Regions from separate parts of the Corynebacterium suedekumii genome, predicted to be linked through region 1. Evidence: riboswitches for the same ligand, from Rfam matches in the RefSeq annotation. Region 1 holds a riboswitch; the other holds the start of a gene.

Region 1 (6,705 bases):
ACCCGTCGATCACCAAGGTGATCTACGACGGTGCCTACCTGCCGCTCAACGGTGTCGAGATGTCGCGTGCCTACGCGACCGCCCTCGACATCTCCTTCGAGGTCCGTGGTGGACTCTTCGTCCGCCAGATGCACCACTGGGCCGCCCTGATGTTCATGATGGCGATGGTCGCGCACATGCTGCGTGTCTTCTTCACCGGTGCGTTCCGTCGCCCGCGTGAGGCCAACTGGATCATCGGCTGCACGCTGATCATCCTGGGCATGGCCGAGGGCTTCATGGGTTACTCCCTCCCGGATGACCTGCTCTCCGGCGTCGGCCTCCGCATCATGTCCGCCATCATCGTCGGCCTGCCGATCATCGGCACCTGGCTGCACTGGCTGATCTTCGGCGGCGACTTCCCGTCCGACCTCATGTTGGACCGTTTCTACATCGCGCACGTGCTCATCCTGCCGGGCATCATCCTCGGCCTGATCGCAGCTCACCTCGCGCTGGTCTGGTACCAGAAGCACACCCAGTTCCCGGGCGCCGGCCGCACCGAGAACAACGTCGTCGGTATCCGCATCATGCCGCTGTTCGCCACCAAGGCCATCGGCTTCGGCCTGCTGACCGCCGGCGTGCTGGCTCTGATGTCCGGTCTCACCACCATCAACGCCATCTGGACGATCGGCCCCTACAATCCCTCGCAGGTCTCCGCCGGTTCCCAGCCTGACGTCTACATGCTGTGGACTGACGGTGTCGCCCGTGTCATGCCCGCGTGGGAGCTCTACCTGGGCAACTACACCATCCCGTCCGCGTTCTGGGTCGCCCTGGTCTGTGGTCTCATGGTGGTCCTGCTGTTCGCCTACCCGTGGATCGAGAAGAAGGCCACCGGCGACGATGCGCACCACAACCTGCTGCAGCGTCCGCGCGACGTTCCGGTCCGCACCGGTATCGGCGTCATGGCCATCAGCTTCTTCCTGCTGGTGACCATCTCCGGTGGTAACGACCACGTGGCCCACTTCTTCCAGATCTCGCTCAACGCGATGACCTGGGTCGGCCGTATCGGCGTCATCATCCTGCCGCCGCTGGCGTACTACGTCACCCACCGCATCTGCGTCGGCCTGCAGCGCTCCGACCGTGCAGTCCTCGAGCACGGCATCGAGACCGGTGTCATCAAGCAGATGCCGAACGGTGCCTTCGTGGAGATCCACCAGCCGCTCGGCCCGGTGGACGATCACGGCCACCCGCTGCCGCTGGCCTACGCCGGTGCCCCGGTGCCCAAGCGCATGAACCAGCTCGGTTTCGCCGATGTCCAGGCTCATGGCGGTGCCTTCAGCCCGGATCCGGACCACATCGCAGAGCGTCTCGACGCGATCCATCACGACAACGAGCGTGAGGAGAAGGCCATGCTGGAGAACCTCCAGGAGGCCAACCGCGCCGCAGACCGCGAGAAGGGTCTGCTGGACTAGCACCCGGCATTACTGCGCTCACCAAGGAACCCGGTTCCCTCTCACGGGGAGCCGGGTTTCCTGTTGCTTGTCGACGCCCCGCTCATCCCCGACGCCGCATTTCGCCGCCCCATTCCGCCGGTGATACGCACGAAAGATCACGGGTTTCCCCCGGGATGACACCGATGTGACTCGAATCACTGCGGATACTTTCACACGCGCCGTTCAGAGGAGGGGAGGGGTGCTGGCCCGACCCGTGAGTGTCCCGGAGGCGGTCATATCCCCAGGTTACGGCGAGATATCGCCGTGTCGGACTGGCAGGCGGCGACCAGTCCGGCCTGTCATGGATGCCGGACGCCGCGGTCCGGAGTGTGGATAACAGCTCGATAACGGCGACACGCCGGGGCCGTGCATTGGACATTTCTCGTTGCGGTTTCGTAACCTGATCGAGACATTGCGGGACTTCGCCAGAAGTCGCCGGATGAACCGAGTACCGAGAACCAACGCCTAATTCGTACAGCACCACCGCTGAGACGGAGCCGGGGATCCACCACGTTAGATATCTGGGGTTCATTCCCACCAGAGCGTCGCCCACACGGTGACGTGGAGTGGGAAAGGGAAGCTTCCTTTCCTCACCCGACAGCTAACCCGGTAGGCACAAGGAAGAATCTGGAGATTTTGAAGTGGCTAAGCACCGTCGCCTGAACAAGACCACCACCCGTCGCGTCGCAGCTGCCTCCGCAGCCGTCATGGGCGCCACCGTCCTCGCCCCGGGTGTCGCCGGCGCCGTCGAGGTCGTCGTCCCGAACACTGACGTCCGTGTCGACGTCCAGGGTCTCGACCAGGTCCAGGGTCTGCAGAATGTCCCGAACATCGAGCAGTTCGTCCCGTCCATGCAGTCCGCTCCGGCCGCCGGCAACTACGCCGCCGCCGTGACCGTCCCGACCGCCGCCCCGGCCTCCTCCGGCCAGGCCATCGTCGACGCCGTCCGCTCCAAGGTGGGCGCCCCCTACGCCTGGGGTGCCGCCGGCCCGTCCAGCTTCGACTGCTCCGGCCTGACCTCCTGGGCCTACAAGCAGGTGGGCAAGTCCATCCCGCGCACCTCCCAGGCGCAGGCCTCCGCCGGCCAGCGCGTCTCCCTCGACGCCCTGCAGCCGGGTGACATCATCGCCTACTACGGTGGTGCCTCCCACGTCGGCATCTACGTCGGCAACGGCATGATCATCGACGCCCTCGGTTCCGGCTCCCCGGTCGCCGAGCGCCCGCTGCACTACATGCCGATCCACTCGGCCGTGCGCTTCTAAGCCGCACCGCGAGGTATCGCGACCCCGCCCGTCCCGCCGTTCATCCGGCCGGGACGGGCGTTCGTCATTCGCCGGGAGGCCCGCGCCGGACACTTCCGTCACACCAGTCACGGACAAGGTGGCGATATCGATTCGGCAACGATTCGGCGCTATTGTTATCTCGTCTCCCGTCCACCCGTCCCGGAAAGTACCGTCTTGCTGTCTCACCAGGGTCTCCGTCACTCCCTCCGACTCTCCGTCGCCGCCACCGTGGGCTCCGTCCTGCTGGTCACCGGCACCGCCGCTGTGAGCACCCCGCTGCGCGCGGACGACATCGGCACCCTCATCGCCGCGATGGAGGAGGTCTCCCAGGAGGCCGCCGCGAAGAACGAGGAAGTCAAACAGCTCGAGGTGGACATCACCGACGGTGAGGGACGCCTGGCGGATCTGCGCAGCGACGCTGAGGAGGCCGGTGCTCGGGCAGCTGCCGCCGTGGCCGCCCAGGAGGCCAACCAGGTCGACGTCGACGAGGTCGCCGGTGCCCGGTACCGCGGTCTGATGATTGACCCGGTGACCAACGCCATCGCCGCCCGGAATCCGCAGAACGCCATCGACCGCGCCGCCTACCTGGCCACGCTGACCCGCAACTCCGAGCGGGCCGTCACCGAGCTCGCCGCCGCCACCGCCGAGGCCGGTCGCGCCCACACCGACGCCTCCCGGGCCCTGGCCGAGGCCGGCTTCCAGCAGACCCAGCTGGAGGAGCAGAAGAAGCGGCTCGACGAACAGCAGGCCGAGCTGGAGGCCCGCATCGCGGAGATCGAGGAGCAGGTCAACTCCCTCGACCCGGCCGCCCAGGCCCGCTGGGCCGACAAGAACAACCCGATCGACGTCGGTGGCATCGACCTCAGCGCCCTGGGCTCGGGTGCCGTCGGTGCGGCCATGTCCAAGCTGGGCTCTCCCTACGGCTGGGGAGCCGCGGGCCCGGACCAGTTCGACTGCTCGGGCCTGATGTACTGGGCCTACCAGCAGCAGGGCAAGACGATTCCGCGGACCTCGCAGGCGCAGTTGGCCGGCGGCACCCCGGTGTCCCGCGCGGAGCTGCAGCCGGGCGACATCGTCGGCTACTACCCGGGTGTCACGCACGTGGGCATGTACATCGGCAACGGCCAGCTCGTCCACGCCTCCGACTACGGCATCCCCGTCCAGGTCGTGTCCGTGGATTCCATGCCGTGGGCCGGTGCGGTCCGCTACTAGTGCCTCGCATTCTGCTGGTCACCAATGACTTCCCGCCGACCCTCGGCGGGATTCAGTCGTATCTGCGTGACTTTCTCGCCTGCCTCGACCCGGCGGAGATCGTGGTCTTCGCCTCCACCCAGGACGCCGCGGCGGCGCGGGCTCATGACGCGGAAGCGCCCTTCCGGGTGATCCGGTGGCCCCGAAAGGTCATGCTGCCCACGCCGGCGACCGCTCGGGAGATGGCGCGGATCATCGCCGAGGAGGGGGTCGAGACCGTGTGGTTCGGTGCGGCCGCCCCACTGGCCGTCATGGACGGGGCTGCGCGGCAGGCCGGTGCCCGCCGGGTTATCGCCTCCACCCACGGCCACGAGGTCGGGTGGGCGATGCTGCCCGGGGCCCGGCAGGTGCTCCGGATCATCGGCAATCGGGCGGATGTGGTCACCTACATCTCCGACTACACACTCCGCCGCATCCGCTCCGCCTTCGGCCCGCGCCCGCGTTTCGCACATCTGCCCTCCGGGGTGGACACGGAACTGTTCACGCCGGGTACGGGGGCGTCGATACGCGAACGCCTCGAGCTCGGGGACGGGCCGCTCATCGTGTGCATCTCCCGCCTGGTCCCGCGCAAGGGGCAGGATCAGCTGCTGCGCGTCCTGCCGGAGCTGCGCCGCCGCCACCCCGGCACGCGACTGGTCATCGTGGGCCGCGGACACTACGGCCGGCGGCTGCGCGCCATCGCCGAGAGCCTGCAGCTTGCCGACGCCGCCGTGTTCACCGGCGGCCTCTCCTTCACCGACATACGCGCCGTCCTCGCCACGGCGGACATCTTCGCCATGCCGGCGCGCACCCGGGGAAGGGGTCTCGACGTCGAGGGCCTGGGCATCGTCTACCTCGAGGCCCAGGCCAGCGGGGTGCCCGTCGTCGCCGGCGATTCGGGCGGTGCCCCCGAGACGGTGACCCCGGAGACCGGCATCGTCGTCGACGGCCGGGACCTCGGCGCACTCACCGAGGCACTCAGCCGGCTGCTGGGGGATCCCGCGCTGCGTGCCAGGATGGGTCGGGCCGGGCGCGCGCACGTGGAGGCGCACTGGACCTGGGAGATCATGGGGCAGCGGCTACGGCGGCTTCTCGCGCCGATGTGACCGTGACATGTCCGCCCCGATATACTTCCGGGGTTGTCTGTAACAATCCCGACGATCGACGCCGAAGGTGGCTGAAGTGGCTCAACCCCGCACTGATCTGACGATCGGTTTCGACATCGGCGGCACGAACCTGCGGGCCGGGCTGGTGACGGCTGACGGGGAGATCGTCGACACCCTCGCGGCGCCCACCCCCGGCACCGCCACCGAACTCGAGGACACCATCGCCCGCATCACCGCGGAGCTGGCCACCCGCCACGAACCGGTCGCCGTCGGCCTGGCCGTCGCCGGATTCCTCGACCCGGACTGCGAGACCGTCCGCTTCGCCCCGCACCTTCCGTGGCGCGACGCCCCGGTCCGCGCGACCCTCGAGGACCGCCTCGGCCTGCCGGTGCGTCTGGAGCACGACGCCAACTCCGCGGCCTGGGGCGAGTACCGCTTCGGCGCCGCCCGGGGTGCCGGCACGTGGGTGTTCTTCGCCGTGGGCACCGGCATCGGCGCCACGCTGATGATCGACGGTCGCATCTACCGCGGCGCCTACGGCACCGCCCCGGAGTTCGGGCACCTCACCGTCGTCCCCGGCGGACGCCAGTGCGCCTGCGGCAAGCGGGGATGCCTCGAGCGCTACGCCTCGGGCACCGCCCTGGTCGACACCGCCGTCGAGGCCCTCGCCGCCGACCCCGCGCTGGGGGAGACGACGCTGGGGAGGAGGGTCGTCGACAAGCAGGCCACCGGCACCGACATCATGCAGGCGGCGCGTGCCGGCGACGCCCTCGGACTCGCGGTGCTCGCGGACTTCTCCCACTGGCTGGGGGAGGGGCTGGCGTTCGTCGCCGACGTCCTCGACCCCGAGCTCATCGTCCTCGGCGGCGGCGTCTCCCGCGACGCTGACCTCTACCTGCCCGCCGCGCAGGAGCGGATGGCCGAGCAGATCGTCGGCGCGGGACACCGGCCGCTACCTGCGGTTGTGCGCGCGGAACTGGGTGCCGATGCGGGTATGATTGGCGTGGCTGATGTGGCCCGCGAACTTATCCGCAGGTGAGAGCGACAATCGGGAGTTGAGATGACGAACAAGTGGTACTGGGCCTTCAAGAACATCTTCATCGGGCCCTTCCTGCGGGTGTGGAACCGTCCGGAGATCGAGGGCGTGGAGCACATCCCCGCCGAGGGTGCCGCCATCGTCGCCTCCACCCACCAGGCCGTCATGGACTCCTTCTTCTTCCCGCTCATGAGCCCCCGTCAGGTCACCTTCCCCGCCAAGTCCGAGTACTTCACCGGCACGGGCGTCGTCGGCGCGGTCCAGCGCTGGTTCTTCCACGCGCTCGCCCAGGTCCCCGTCGACCGACAGGCCGCCGACGCCGGCATGGCCACCCAGAACGCCGCGATGGAGATCCTCGACCGCGGGGAGGTCTTCGCCATCTACCCGGAGGGCACCCGCTCCCCGGACGGGCGCATCTACAAGGGCAAGACCGGCATGGCCCGGATCGCGCTGGCCGCCGACGTGCCCATCATCCCCGTCGCCATGATCGGTTCCCGTGACGCCAACCCCATCGGCACGTGGATCCCGCGCCCCCGCAAAGTCCGCATGAAGGTGGGTGAGGCGATCGACGGCCGCGCCTA
Region 2 (6,705 bases), 1.2 Mb from region 1:
TTGGCCAGGACGAGGGTGAACACGAGGAGCGAGGCGGCGAGCACGCCGATGCGGGTGAATGCGCCGACGATGTCGACGGCGCCGACGATGGACAGGTCCGGCAGGCCGCCGAAGCTCTCCGGGATGACCGGGACCGCCAGGGACCAGCCGCCGGGGTTGGGCTGGCCGTCCTCGAAGGAGGGGCCGGATCCGGTGAGGGCCTCGACGATCATGGCGATGACGGTGGTGGCGACGATGCCGATGAACAGGCCGCCGCGGACCCGGCGGACGACCATGGCGCCGCAGATGATCAGGCCCAGGACGAAGGTGACGGTGGGCCAGGAGGAGATGGAGCCGTCGATACCCAGGCCGACGGGGACGGTGGTGCCCGCGGCGTCGGGGATGCGGCGGACGAAGCCGGCGTCGACAAGCCCGATCATGGCGATGAACATGCCGATGCCGACGCCCATGGCGGCCTTCATCGACGGCGGGATGGCGCGGAAGACGGCGGTGCGGAAGCCGGAGACAGCGAGCAGCACGATGACGATGCCGTCGAGGACGACCAGGCCCATGGCCTCCGGCCAGGTCAGGCCCTCACTGGCGACGAGGGTGACGGCCACGAGGGTGTTGAGGCCCAGGCCGGCGGCGATGCCGAAGGGGTAGCGGGCGATGAGGCCGAAGGCGATGGTCATGACGCCGGCGGCGAGTGCCGTGGCGGCGGCGACCTGCGGGATGCCCAGGACGTTGCCGTCGACGTCGGGGGTGGTGCCGATGATGAGGGGGTTGAGGATGACGATGTAGGCCATCGCGAAGAAGGTGACCACACCCGCACGGATCTCGGATCCGACGGTGGAACCACGCTCCGAGATGTGGAAGTACCGGTCGAGGGCACTGCGGTTGGGCTGGTGTTGCACGCCTGTGGTCATATGTGGGCTCCCCTGTCCAGGATCCTTATGAGTGGAAGTTCGGCACCCAGATTCTCACCTCAGGTGCGTTTGCACAAAACTTCGCCTAGATTCATGGGCGACCCATCAAGGAGCCGCTGAACCGTGTACGCCGCCACGTTCCTCATGCGCGACGGTCGCGTCGCCAACCTGGACCGCCATCTCGCCCGCCTGCGCAAGGAGACCGCCTTCGACCCCGACGTCGTGGAGGAGGTCCGCGACAAGCTCCGCGCCGCGGGCGACGGGGTGTTCCGCCCGCACATCCAGGTCGTCGGCTCGAGCGTGGATGTGCAGCTGCACCCGACCGTCCTGCCCGCCGACGAGGTGGTGGTCAATGCCGAAGGTATCCGTGACCTGCGGCGACGCCCCACCGCGAAGGGCCCGGACTTTGGCTGGCAGGTCCGTGAGCTGCAGCGGATCCGGCAGGCCGGGGCCGATGCGGGCCTGCTTGTCGACGACCGCGGGTATGTCATCTCCGGCATCTTCTCCGCCGTCCTCTACTTCGACGCCGGCACCGCGCACATCTCCGCGCACCCCCGCGCCGCCTACTCCACCACCCTGGATTCGGTGCTGGAGATCCTCGACGAGGCCGGCGTCGACGTCGTCGAGCACCCCGACGGTTTCCCCATGACGCGGCTGCGTGGCCACGAGACCTGGCTGCTCAGCTCCCTCGAGGGTGTGCGCAAGATCACCGGCTGGCTGGAGTACGGCTCGGTCATGGGGCCCCGTGACACCCACGCCCCGCGCGGCGGTGCCCCCACCCACCGGGAGGTCAACGACCGGCTCTGGCAGCTCGCCGAGCGGGTGTGAGCCGGTGTGCGGCCCGGGGAGCCGGGTCAGAAGATCGGGCGCTCGTCGTCGTAGGCGTCCGGGCCGTCGATGTGGTCGTCGAGCGGGGTCCGGGAGTGCGCCCCGCAGCCGTAGGTGGCGTGGACGACGTGGCCGTCGGCCGAGTACTCGTTGACGCACACGCCGAAGTTGCGCCCGATGGGCTCGCCGACCTCCACGAAGAACGCGCAGGTACGGCAGTTCATGGTCGCCTTCTCCGCCATCTCACTGGTGGGGCCGTGATCACCGGTGCGCCAGCGCTGCCGGGCGTCATCGAGGCCGCGTTGGGAGAGCTCTCCGTCGACGAGGCGGTCGTCGTCGGGCAGCGGCGGCATGAGGTCGCCGGGACCGAGATCGCCCGGGCGGATCCGCTCGGCCCACGGCACCCACTCGGGCGCCTGCAGGGCCTCGCCGGTGGGGGCGGGCACGAGCGCCAGTTCGTTGACGGTGACATGCCGGGAGCCGGACGCGCAGGCGAGGACGGCGTTCCATTCCCAGCCGCTGTACCCGGGCACGTCGGCGGCGAAGCGGTGGGTGGCCACGTTGCGGCCGAGCCCCTGCACACCGATGTGCTCCCCCACCTCGCCGTCGCCGAGTTCCTCGAGGGCGACGCGCGCCAGGTCGACCGCGCGCGGGTCGAGCAGCGGACTGGCCTTCTCAGGCTGGCGGGAGGACTTCCGGCGACGATTCGAAGGGGACACGCCCCTCATTATGGGTCATCTGGGGCAAGATGTCGGACATGAGCCGCCGTATCCTCTCCTGTGTCCTCGCCCTGTCCTCCGCCACCGTCTCCTCCTGCGGTGGCTCCCCCGCCGTGGACACCCCCGCTGACGCCCTTTCAGACACCCCGGTGGAGCAGTTGACGGTGGAGATCGTCGAGTCCCACCCCTTCAACGACACCAGCTTCACGCAGGGCCTGGAGATGGAGGAGGACGGCACCCTCCTCGTGGGAACCGGTTGGACGGGCGAGTCCCGCATCTACCGCAGCACCCTCGACGGGCGGGAGCTGACGTCCCAGGATCTGGAACCGCACTTCTTCGGGGAGGGAATCACCCGGCACGGTGACACGGTGTGGCAGTTGACGTGGCAGGCGGGCCTGGCCATCGAGCGCGACGCGGAGTCCCTGGCGGAGGTCAGCCGCGTCTCCTATCCCGGCGAGGGGTGGGGTCTGTGTTCCTTCGACGATGAACTGATCATGTCGGACGGCACCGCCGAGCTGCGTCGCCTCGACCCGGACACCTTCGAGGAACGCTCCCGGTTCACCGTCACCCGCGAGGGGGAGCCGGTCGCCGGTCTCAACGAGCTCGAGTGCGTCGACGGTGAGATCTACGCCAACGTGTTCCTCACCACCGACATCCTGCGTATCGACGCCGCCACCGGCGACGTCACCGCCGTCATCGACGCCTCCTCCCTCCCGAACCGAGCCACCGACGACCCGAACCACGTCCTCAACGGCATCGCCGCGGTGCCCGGGACGGACCGGTTCCTCCTGTCCGGCAAGCGTTGGCCCGACCTTTACGAGGTCGAGCTCGTGGCCGCCCAGTAGGATCTGGGGTCATGGCCACCCGTAGACAGGCAAGGCAGAAGTCGCTGCTCCAGATCCTCGCGCTCGTCATCGCGGTGGTGATCGTCGTCGTGGCGGCGGTGCTGGTGCAGAACTGGTGGAACGACCGGCCGGGGCCGGATCCCCGCGAGGTGGCCCTGACCGGCAGCGTCGGCGGGGAGTCGGTCAAGGTCTCCCCCTACCTGGTGTGCGAACCCGGTGAGGAGTGCCCCGAGGGGGAGGTCCCCAACCTCCCGGTCGGTGAGGACGACACCCTCGTCCTCGAGCTGCCGGAGTCGGTGGCGGACCACGACTGGCAGCTGCTCATGATCTACGACGATCCGGCCGCCAACGACCAGCAGCTGCACGGCCCCAACGACACCGACCGGGTGGAGATCCCCGGCTCCGTCGACCCCGTCGGCGAATCCACCGAGCGCCCCCGGCTCCAGGTCGTGGAGGTCTCCTCGGTGATGATCGGTGACAACGACGCCGGTGAGGAGACCCCCTTCGCCACCGTGTGGTCGCTGAGCACCCTGGAACAGTAGCCCCGCCGGGTCAGGCGTCGAGCTCCTTGGCCACGGCGCGGAGAATCTCCGCCACCTGGCGACCGACCTTGCGGTCCGGGTACCGGCCTGCGGCCAGGCCCGGCTGGACCTGCGACTCCAGCAGAGTGAGCAGGTCGGAGATCATGCTGTTGAGTTCCTCCGGCTTGTGGCGGTGGGTGGGCCGACGGCGCGGGGTCTCCAGGACCTTGACGCGCAGGGCCTGCGGGCCGCGGCGACCGGCGGCGAAATCGAACTCGATGCGCTGCCCGGCGACCAGCTCGTCCACGCCCTCGGGCAGGACCTGCTTGCCCACGTACACGTCCTCGTCACCGGGGTTGGAGACGAAGCCGAAACCCTTGTCGGCGTCGTACCACTTCACCTTGCCAATGGGCACGATGCTCACCACTTTCCTACTCATTTTCGTGAACGCCCGATTATACCCGTCAGCCCCCTCCGACATAACCGGCCGCGCATCCCCGCGTCACCGTCACCCGACCGCGACTATGGCATGAATCACATTAGGTACCCCTTGCCCACTGACCTGCGACGATCGCACCCCATTTCCGACACCAACCGCAGCAGGCGAAAGATTTCGACCCCAATTCGTGAGTCCAGCGTGACTTAACCGTTATAAACCGTTACTGTGGCCCGCAGGCACAGCGACGGTCTGACATTCCACCTCCGACGCCGAACCCTGTCCAGGGCGGTGGAAGACCACGCGAACAGTGCACCACCACACGTGAATATCCCACTGGACAGGGGCGGGGAAACCACCGCGGGCCAGCCAGGTCCGCACCGGTCGACAGTTCGGTCACGAACCGTCGCCCTCGGGGTGAAGCCGCAGACGCGGCCGGGCACAGTGATCCTCCGCCCGAACCCGACAGCTCACCTCGCAGGCGTCTCACACCGAGAGGAACACTTCATCACCATGGCACGCCACTCCCGCAAGACCGTCTCCACCGCGACCAAGTTCGCCGCCACCACCGCCGCGTTCGGCGCCGCCGCAGCCCTGCTGTCCCCGGCCGCCGCTGCCGCCCCGGATTCCGACTGGGACCGTCTCGCACAGTGTGAGTCCGGCGGCAACTGGCAGATCAACACCGGCAACGGTTACCACGGTGGCCTGCAGTTCTCCCCCTCCACCTGGCGCGCCTACGGTGGCGGCGAGTTCGCCCCCTACGCCTACCAGGCCACCCGTGAGCAGCAGATCGCCGTCGCCGAGCGCACCCTCGCCGGCCAGGGCTGGGGCGCATGGCCCTCCTGCTCCGCCCGTCTGGGCCTGAACTCCGCCCCGACCCCGCGCAACGTCACCTCTGCCCCGGCCCCGGTCCAGCAGATCGTCGCCCAGGCCGAGTCCCAGGCCGCCGCCACCGGCACCTCCTCCGACGCCCTCGCCGTCGATGCCCTCTACGCCCTGGTCAAGGACACCTTCGCCCAGTACGGCCTCGCCGTCCCGGCCGAGGTCGAGTCCTACTACCAGGCCAACCGCCACGACTTCAACGCCTTCTACGGCGCCAACCGTCAGGTCATCGACCCGGTCCTCGGCCTCTAAGAAGCCGCCCGTCGTCCGCCCCCGCGATCACGCGGGGGCGTTTCGCGTCTCCGGGCCGGACCGCCCTGATTCGGGCATGACTGATCCCCGCTCCACCACCTCCCGAAACGAGGCGACGGAGCGGGGATCAGTGGTCAGCCGACCACGGCGCCCGCGGTGCTACTTGTTGAAACGGGTGTACGGGTGCACGTAGCTGAGCTGCTCGGCCGGGACCGGCAGCACCGTGTCATCGCCGAAGGGGCTGGACGCACCAGCCAGGTAGGAGGTCATTTCGGTCACCACGTGGCCGTCGCCCGGGATGTGCTTCGGCCATGCCGGGTCGACGAAGCCCTTCTTCTCTACGTTTGCCATGTGCTCCATTGTTGCAAACCCGGGGCCGAAAAGTAACTTGAACTGGCGTTAAAATCGGTCACACCATGACAGTCACCCCCGAACGTCCCGATTTCCGCACCTGGCTGGCCGCCCGCAGCGACGCGGAACTGTCGGAACTGCTTCGGCTGCGCCCGGACGTCGTCCTGCCGCTACCCCCGGGGATCACCCCGCTGGCGGCCCGCCTCGAGCTGCGGGCCTCGGTCGGCCGCGCCCTGCGCACCCTCACGGCACTGGAACTGGCCACCGTCGAGGCTGCCGCGGAGCTGGGGGCGGAACTGGAACCGGTCACCGCCACCGACATCATCAACGAGACCGTCGCCCGCGCCGGCGATCCCTCACCTGAGCAGGTGGAGGACGCGCTCGGACGGCTGGCCACCCTGGCGGTGATCTACGGGGACCCGGGCGGGCTGCTGCTCACCAGGGAGGCGATGCCCTCACTGCCGCAGGACTGGCAGCTGCTCGACGCCGACGCCACGACGCCGGCCGTCGGGCTGATCGACACCCTCCCCGCCCCACAGCGGGCGATCTTGGATACCCTGCTCGCCTCCGGCGGGGTGGGGCGCACGAGACACGCGGGCGCCGACGCCGACCCGTCCCACCCGATTCCGCAGTTGATCTCCGCGGGACTGCTGCTCCGGGTGGACTCGGGCACCGTCCGTCTCCCCCGCCCCGTCCGAGCCGCACTCCGCGGTGAGGAGGTCACCCGCCGCCCACTCATCCCCTCCGACCGGGTGAGCGGGCGGACCTCAGCGGCCCCGGCGGCCCAGGACCGGGCCGACCAGATCGGCGCCGGCGCCGGCCTCGAAGTGGCCCGGCACCTGCGCCAGCTCATTGACCTGCTGGGTGCCGGGCCCGTCGACCTGCTCAAGGAGGGTGGCGTCGGTGTGCGGGCGGTGACCACCCTCGCCCGCACCCTCGGGGTCGCCGAGGACGAGATGGAGCGCC

The links. A riboswitch is a leader RNA that binds a small molecule or an ion and turns the genes downstream of it on or off. The one in region 1 is predicted to bind cyclic di-AMP.
Region 2: linked by a shared signal. The riboswitch ahead of QP029_RS07480 (resuscitation-promoting factor Rpf1 domain-containing protein) and the one ahead of QP029_RS13215 (C40 family peptidase) in region 1 are both predicted to bind cyclic di-AMP.

The regions. Positions count from the first base shown of each region.
Region 1 covers NZ_CP126970.1:2,644,778-2,651,482, reverse strand. The annotation lists gene qcrB (cytochrome bc1 complex cytochrome b subunit) at 1-1,448, shown strand, start outside; cyclic di-AMP (ydaO/yuaA leader) riboswitch at 1,922-2,100, shown strand; gene QP029_RS13215 (C40 family peptidase) at 2,111-2,731, shown strand; gene QP029_RS13210 (C40 family peptidase) at 2,930-3,964, shown strand; gene QP029_RS13205 (glycosyltransferase family 4 protein) at 3,964-5,088, shown strand; gene QP029_RS13200 (ROK family protein) at 5,165-6,127, shown strand; gene QP029_RS13195 (lysophospholipid acyltransferase family protein) at 6,149-6,705, shown strand, end outside.
Region 2 covers NZ_CP126970.1:1,487,990-1,494,694, reverse strand. The annotation lists gene QP029_RS07510 (NCS2 family permease) at 1-905, opposite strand, end outside; gene QP029_RS07505 (aminotransferase class IV) at 1,029-1,733, shown strand; gene QP029_RS07500 (DUF3027 domain-containing protein) at 1,760-2,461, opposite strand; gene QP029_RS07495 (glutaminyl-peptide cyclotransferase) at 2,491-3,297, shown strand; gene QP029_RS07490 (DUF2771 domain-containing protein) at 3,309-3,839, shown strand; gene QP029_RS07485 (cold-shock protein) at 3,850-4,233, opposite strand; cyclic di-AMP (ydaO/yuaA leader) riboswitch at 4,579-4,753, shown strand; gene QP029_RS07480 (resuscitation-promoting factor Rpf1 domain-containing protein) at 4,768-5,388, shown strand; gene QP029_RS07475 (hypothetical protein) at 5,548-5,739, opposite strand; gene QP029_RS07470 (helicase-associated domain-containing protein) at 5,805-6,705, shown strand, end outside.